2 linked regions of the Sphaerisporangium krabiense genome follow. The protein of the gene in region 1 interacts with the protein of each later gene in a pairwise test. Links are inferred from orthologs where the notes say so. Each region holds a gene or a part of one and is shown on either strand. Other genes may lie near its edges.

Region 1 (3,313 bases):
AGGGCAGCGGGGTCTCGATCGCCTCGTTGACCAGCGCGCCGGCCAGGCCGTCCAGCACGTCGACCCGGGCCGGACGCGGGTGGCCGCGCATCGCCGCGATCCCGTCCGCGGTGATTCGGGCGGCGATCAGGTCCGCGGTGGACACCGGCTGGCGCCGGGCGCGCAGCCGGGCCGTCACCGCCTCGGTGAGCCTGCGGGCGGCCTCGGCGGGGCCGGACTCCCACAGATGCTGGTAGTAGCCCGGCGACGGCATGCCCGCCTGGTAGCCGTCGAAGGCGTCCAGCCGCCGGAACGAGTACGGCACCAGGTAGCTGCCGACGACCGCGTCCGCGGGCGGCCGGGGCACCTCCGGCCAGTTCCGGTCACCCCGCTCGGCCAGCCGGATCAACGCGGGGCGGTGGAAGCCGCCCGTGACCACGACCACCGGCCTGCCGCCCGCGTCGGCGGCGGCGGCCCGGATCCACCGCGCCATGTACGCCTCGCGGGCCATGTCGTCCGAACCGGCCGGGGTGTCGCCGCGCACGAGGTCGAAGTAGGCGGCCAGCCGTTCGGCGAGCCCGTCGGCCGGCTGGATCTCGAACAGGTGGTCCCACAACGCGTCCACGTTGTCCACGGCGAAGGCGCGGCACAGCCGGCCGGTCACCTCGCCGTAGCGGGCCTCCGCGTCGGCGTACCGGTTGCGGACCTCCGCCAGCGCCGGATGCCAGGCCGGCAGGTCGATGAAACGCAGCTCGGCGCCGGCGTCGCGGCCCGCGGCCAGCGCGGTCCATTCCGGGGAGTAGTCGCACAGCGGCGTCCATGAGCCGTGCCGCCGTTGCGGATCCCGGTAGCCGGTGTAGACCGCGATCGGCAGCTCATGCCCCAGCAGGAGCTCGTCCATCCGGTGGTTCATGTCCGCCGGGCCCTCGACCAGCACGTACGCGGGCCGCAGGGAACGGATGGTGTCGGCGACCAGCCGGGCGCAGGCGGGGCTGTGGTGCCGCACGCCGAGGAACGTGACGGCCATCGTCAGCCCGGCAGCAGGTGACGGGCCTCGTGCAAGGCCTTCCACTGGTCTCCGTGCCGCTTCCGCTCCAGATATCTGCGGAGTTTCGCCAGGTCCTCCGGGTTGTCCTTGGCCGCCGTGCCGGCCAGGCAGGAGACCAGGTCGGCGGCGTCGCCGGGCTCCCCGCGCAGGAACCACCCGCGCAGCCCGACGGCATGCGCGACCGAGACGGCCTCGGCGGTGCTCATCACCCCTGACAGCCGGTCGGTGGCGTCACCGCGCGCGGTCCGCCCCTCGCGCAGCTCCCGGAACGCGGTGACCAGGACCTCCAGCACGTCGCGCCGTGGTGGCGCGCCGACGCCCGACCGCTTCAGCAGAGCGGCCGCCTCCGCCTCCACCAGCAGCAACTCGGTGTCGAAGTCGGCGATGGGGAAGACCGTCTCGAAGTTGAACCGGCGCTTGAGCGCGGCGCTCATCTCGTTGACGCCGCGGTCGCGGGTGTTGGCGGTGGCGATGACGGTGAAACCCTGCCGGGCGAAGACCATCGCCTCCGGGCCGGTCAGCTCGGGTATGGCGAGTACGCGGTCCGACAGCGGCGACAGCAGGCAGTCCTGTACTTCCAGCGGGCAGCGGGTGATCTCCTCGAAGCGCACCACCTTGCCCTCGGCCATGCCGCGCAGCAGCGGAGCGGCCACCAGTGACCGGGTGGACGGCCCCTCGGCGACCAGCAGCGCGTAGTTCCACGAGTATTTGATCTGGTCTTCCGTGGTGGACGCGCCGCCCTGGACGGTGAGCGTCGAGGTTCCGCTCACCGCCGCGGCGAGCAGCTCGGACAGCAGCGACTTCGCCGTGCCCGGCTCACCCACCAGCATCAGCCCGCGGTCGGTCGCGAGCGTCACCAGGGATCGGTCGATCAGCGAAGGGTCGCCCACGAACTTGCGGCCGATGCCCAGCTTCTCGTCCCCGAGGACGAAACGGCGGGCGGCGCGCAGGCTCAGCGCCCAGCCGGGCGGCCGGTCGTCGGTGTCGTCCTCCCGCAGCCGGGCCAGCTCGCCGGCGTAGCGGACCTCGGCAGGGGGCCGCTGGACCTGCTCGTTCATCGGGTGATCTCCCGGAGGTCGCGCAGGATCTCGGAGGCGGTGATCGGGTCGAGGCCGTCGAGGGAGACCCCCTCCAGGGTCTGCTCGTCGGCGAAGTCGGCGTAGCCGACGGCGACGCCCGGAACGAGACCGATCGTGATGGTGCCGCCGCCGGGCACGTCCCGCTCGATCCAGTACTGGATGCCGGCGTCCTGCGGCGAACCTCGCCGCCAGCCACGCCGTTCCAGGCCGAGCACCTTGCCGGTGGGGACCTTGACGGCGCTGATCTCGGTCAGCAGCGTCTCGTCCGGCTCATAGGTCTCCCGGGCCAGCTGCGGGAACGGCTGGAGGATCTCGTAGTCGGCGAACACCTGGGCCCACGCGATCGTCTTCTCGCCCAGCTCCAGCGGGTGCGCCACGCCGACCACGGCCTCGTCGGGCAGCGTCAGCGTGTCGTCCTCGATATCGGCGAAACCGCGGTCCTCGGCCACGCGTAGGGCGCCCGTGAGCCGGCCCGAGCGGTCGTAGAGGCCCCATACCAGCCGCCGCACGATGTGCCAGAGCAGCGGGTGGCCGACGAGCAGCCGCTTGAACTCCTCACCACTCCAGCGGCGCCGGTTCACCATGGCCTGCTCCAGCCGGTGGATGGTGTCCGCGGCCACGGCGCGCACGTCCTTCTTCAGCCCGGCGAACCGCCGGTAGGCGGAGGGCGCGAGCTCCGTGTCGTCGTTCACCCCCGGCTTGGGAAGGTTCTTGAGCCGCTTTCCCGCGGCGTCGGTCACGTAGGGCTTGAGCTGCTCGTCGAAGCCGACGACGAACCGCCTGCGGCCGTAGTCGAGGGTCATGCCGCCGTCGGCGGACAGCCCGAAGTCCGGCACCAGCCGGTCGGCCAGTTCCTGCGGCGTCAGGCCGAGGTCCGCGGCGACCTCGTCCATCTTCTGCCTGGCCCGCTTCCTGAGCCCGCTGAACTTGACCTTCTCGGCGATGCCGTGCAGGTGCATCAGCGCGACCTCCGAGCCGATGGCGGCCAGCAGGTCCAGACCCGCGACCGCGCGCGCGTGCCCGCCCTCACCGGGCCAGATCCTGATCAACGGCGTCAGCCGCCGGACGGTCTCGTCGTCGCCGAGCAGTCCGAGCGCGTCCATCACCCAGCTTTCCTTGGACGGGTAGCCGGCGGCCTGCCACTGCCGGAACAACGCCCACGCGAACTCCGCGAGGCTGCGACCGTCGCACGCCTCCTTGACCAGGG
Region 2 (3,192 bases), on another replicon or contig:
CGACCGTTTCATCGACTCCGGCAGCGCCACGTCCTTGATCTCCACGCGGTCGATGTGCACCCCCCAGCCCAGCGCCGGACTGTCGATCATCAGTTCCAGGCCCTGGTTGAGCTGCTCCCGGTTGGACAGGAGGTCGTCCAGGTCGCTCTTGCCGATGATCGACCGCAGCGAGGTCTGCGCGACCTGGCCGATGGCGGACATGTAGTCCTGCACGTCGATGGTCACCCGCATCGGGTCGACGACGTTGAAGTAGACGACGGCGTCCACGCGAACCGTCACGTTGTCGCGCGTGATGCCGTCCTGGCCGGGCACCGGCAGCGTGATGATCTGCAGGTTGACCTTCTCCAGGCGGTCGGCGACCGGCACGAGCAGCGCGAGCCCGGGTCCGCGGATCGCCGGTCGCACGCGACCGAAGCGGAAGACGATGCCCCGTTCGAACTGCCGGACCACGCGCACGCCCGTCGCCAGCAACGCCGTGCCCAGAATCAGGACCACGAGGATCACATAGAAGATGGTCATTTCGCACCCCCTGGGTGCCTGCCGGCCCGATGGAACATGTGGCCGGCCACACATTGTCATCGTAATCCGCGCCATGCCCCCGTCCGTCACGGCCGGTCGCCGACCCGGGGCCGGTGCGAACCCCGGCGGGCGCATGACGAAGGCCCGGCGCGGAGTCCGCGCCGGGCCTGTCGACGTGCGGGGGTCAGGTCGCGATGGGGGCGGATTCGGGGCGGTCGTCGCTGTTGACCGGCTCCGGAAGCGTTCCGGCGTTGTGCTCGAGGAGGCGCCAGCCGCTGTTGCCCTCGTGGACGACCGACCAGGCGCAGTTGCCGAGGCCGCCGAGGATCGACCAGAGCCCCTCGGGCAGGCCGAGCAGGCGGGCGAGGCCGAGGCGGATCGCGGCGCCGTGCGAGGCGACGACCATGAGGCCGCCGTCCTCCAGGTGCGCGAGCCAGCGGCGGGTGGCGCCCACGACCCGGTCGGCGACCTCGCTCACCGCCTCGCCGCCCGGGGCCTCCCAGGCGGCGTACTCGGCGGGCCACCCGGCGGCGATCTCGGTGCGGGTCAGGCCCTCCCATTCGCCGCCGCCGCGCTCGCGCAGATCCTTGTCGACCTTGACGTCCAGCCCGGCGAGGGTGCCGAGCGCGGACGCGGTGTCCTGGGCGCGCCGCAGGTGGGAGGAGACGATCAGCGAGGGGCGCAGGGCGGCGAGCAGCGCGGCGGCCCGGCCGGCCTGCGCCAGGCCGGTCTCGTCCAGGGGGATGTCGGTGTGGCCCTGGAACCGGTGCTCGACGTTCCAGAGCGTCTGCCCATGACGCCAGAAGACGACGCGGCGGCCTGCGCCCCGCCGGTCACTCACCTGCCGTCCCGCGTGACCGCTGGGCAGCCACCCGCGTGACGCTGTCCGGGAGGGCGATGGCGGGGCAATCCTTCCAGAGGCGCTCCAGGGCGTAGAAGGTGCGGTCTTCCTCGTGCTGGACGTGGACCACGATGTCGAGGAAGTCCAGCAGCACCCAGCGTCCCTCCCGCTCCCCCTCGCGCCGCACCGGCTTGGCGTGGGCCTCGATTCGCAGCCTTTCCTCGATCTCGTCGACGATGGCGCGGACCTGCCGGTCGTTGGAGGCGGAGCAGAGCAGGAAGGCGTCGGTGATGACCAGCTGCTCGCTCACGTCGTAGGCGATGATGTCGTCGGCCAGCTTCTCGGCCGCGGCCTCGGCCGCGAGGGCCACGAGCTGGAGCGATCTCTCAGATGCTGTCACGATGTGGGTTGTTCCTCCGGTGCGGATTCTGGCCTCGACGGTACAATCCAATCTAGCGATTCCCGCGTGGCTTGGCCCAACGGCCCGCTGGCATTTACCACTTCGACGTTCACCGGCCGCCGTTCCACACCGGCAGCGCCGCCGCGATCCGGCGGATCACCTCGGCCTCGCCGGGGTCGGCCGGCCCGTCGGGCGGCGCGTGCTCGGTGATGGCGGCCCCGACGACGTGATCGAGCCGCGCCACCGCCTCGGCCAGCGCCTCGGGGACGATCCCGTCCGGTTCGGGGTAGCAGACGGAGCGGAACGACTGCGGGTCCAGCACGTCCAGGTCGATGTGCACGTACACCGGCCCGCTGAGTCCGTCGACCGCCTTGTCCAGCTCGGCCACGCCGTAGGTCCGGACGGGCGCTCTGCCGAGGTACTCGCGCTCGACGGGGTCTCCCGCCCGCAGGCCCGCGATGATCACCTGCTCGGGCGCCAGCGGGCGCGCGGGGACCAGTTCGGCGGGCCCCTCCCCGAGCAGGGTGCGCAGGATCATCCCGTGGAAGGCGCCGGTCGGGACGGTGTGCGGCAGGTAGAGATCGGGGTGGGCGTCGATCCACAGCACCGTGAGCTCGTCGCCGTACCGGGCGCGCGCGGCGGCGATCGGCGCCAGGTCCACGCCGCAGTCGCCGCCGACGGTGACCACCACGTCGTCGATCCCGTCCAGGGCCTTCCGGGTCAGCCGCAGGTTCTCCACGAGCACGTCGAGCGCCCGCACCCCGTCCCGGTGCTCCCCGGCCGCCTCCAGCACCGGCACCGTCACCCGCGCCCCGTCCGGAAGCAGCTCCGCGGCGCGCCGCGCGCCCTCTGCCAGCCGCGGCGCCCCCTCGGCCCCGGATCCCTGCCATTGCGGCACGCTTAAGACCGTCGTCATGGGGCGACGATAGGAGAATGGCATCGTCATGTCAGCAGGTTTATCGCGGCGGATCGCGGTAGCCTGCCCCCGTGCCCAGCAGGTGGTCAGCCTCCCGGCCCAGGTTCAAGATCTCCGTCTTTCTGAGCCATCCGAACCCTTGCAACTCCCGGCAGGAAGAGTTCATCGAGGCGCTCCGCGCGTATCTCGACGACCGGGGTTTCGCGCCGCGCACTTTGGGCGTGACCGATTACGACATGGACGCTCCCCTGAAAGCGATCCGCCGTTTGATGCTGGAGTCGAACGGCATGATCACCGTAGCGTTCCGCCGCACCTACATCGAGCGGGCCGTCGTGAACCACCTGACGGACCTGCCGGACCGTCCGCCCCGCCCCATCACCGGCCAATGGCTCACGAGCCCGTGGTCCCACATCGAGCCGGCGATGGCCTTCCAGCTCGGCCTGCCCATCCTGATCCTGCGGGAGTCGGGCGTGATCGTCGACGGCGTGCTGGACAAGGGCGTGATCGGTACCTATA

The links.
Region 2: the proteins of BJ981_RS01110 (region 1) and rsfS interact in binary tests that used the Escherichia coli proteins (3 or more experiments, as listed by UniProt). The link is inferred for Sphaerisporangium krabiense from one-to-one orthologs.

What each region holds. Positions count from the first base shown.
Region 1 is NZ_JACHBR010000001.1:247,745-251,057, reverse strand. Bases 48-3,046 are described here. They hold BJ981_RS01110 (ATP-binding protein), read right to left. Parts: upstream 2,086-3,046; coding sequence 1,009-2,085; downstream 48-1,008. Other genes in these bases: BJ981_RS01105 (DUF4132 domain-containing protein), read right to left, coding at 2,082-3,046; BJ981_RS01115 (DUF5682 family protein), read right to left, coding at 48-1,006. In the rest of the region: more of BJ981_RS01115, read right to left, coding at 1-47; more of BJ981_RS01105, read right to left, coding at 3,047-3,313.
Region 2 is NZ_JACHBR010000002.1:82,176-85,367, reverse strand. The notes cover bases 57-2,934. They hold rsfS (ribosome silencing factor), read right to left. Parts: upstream 1,761-2,934; coding sequence 1,353-1,760; downstream 57-1,352. Other genes in these bases: BJ981_RS28440 (hypothetical protein), read left to right, coding at 2,748-2,934; BJ981_RS28445 (arginase family protein), read right to left, coding at 1,870-2,676; BJ981_RS28455 (histidine phosphatase family protein), read right to left, coding at 704-1,360; BJ981_RS28460 (SPFH domain-containing protein), read right to left, coding at 57-519. Outside these bases: more of BJ981_RS28460, read right to left, coding at 1-56; more of BJ981_RS28440, read left to right, coding at 2,935-3,192. UniProt on the Escherichia coli protein: Functions as a ribosomal silencing factor. Interacts with ribosomal protein uL14 (rplN), blocking formation of intersubunit bridge B8.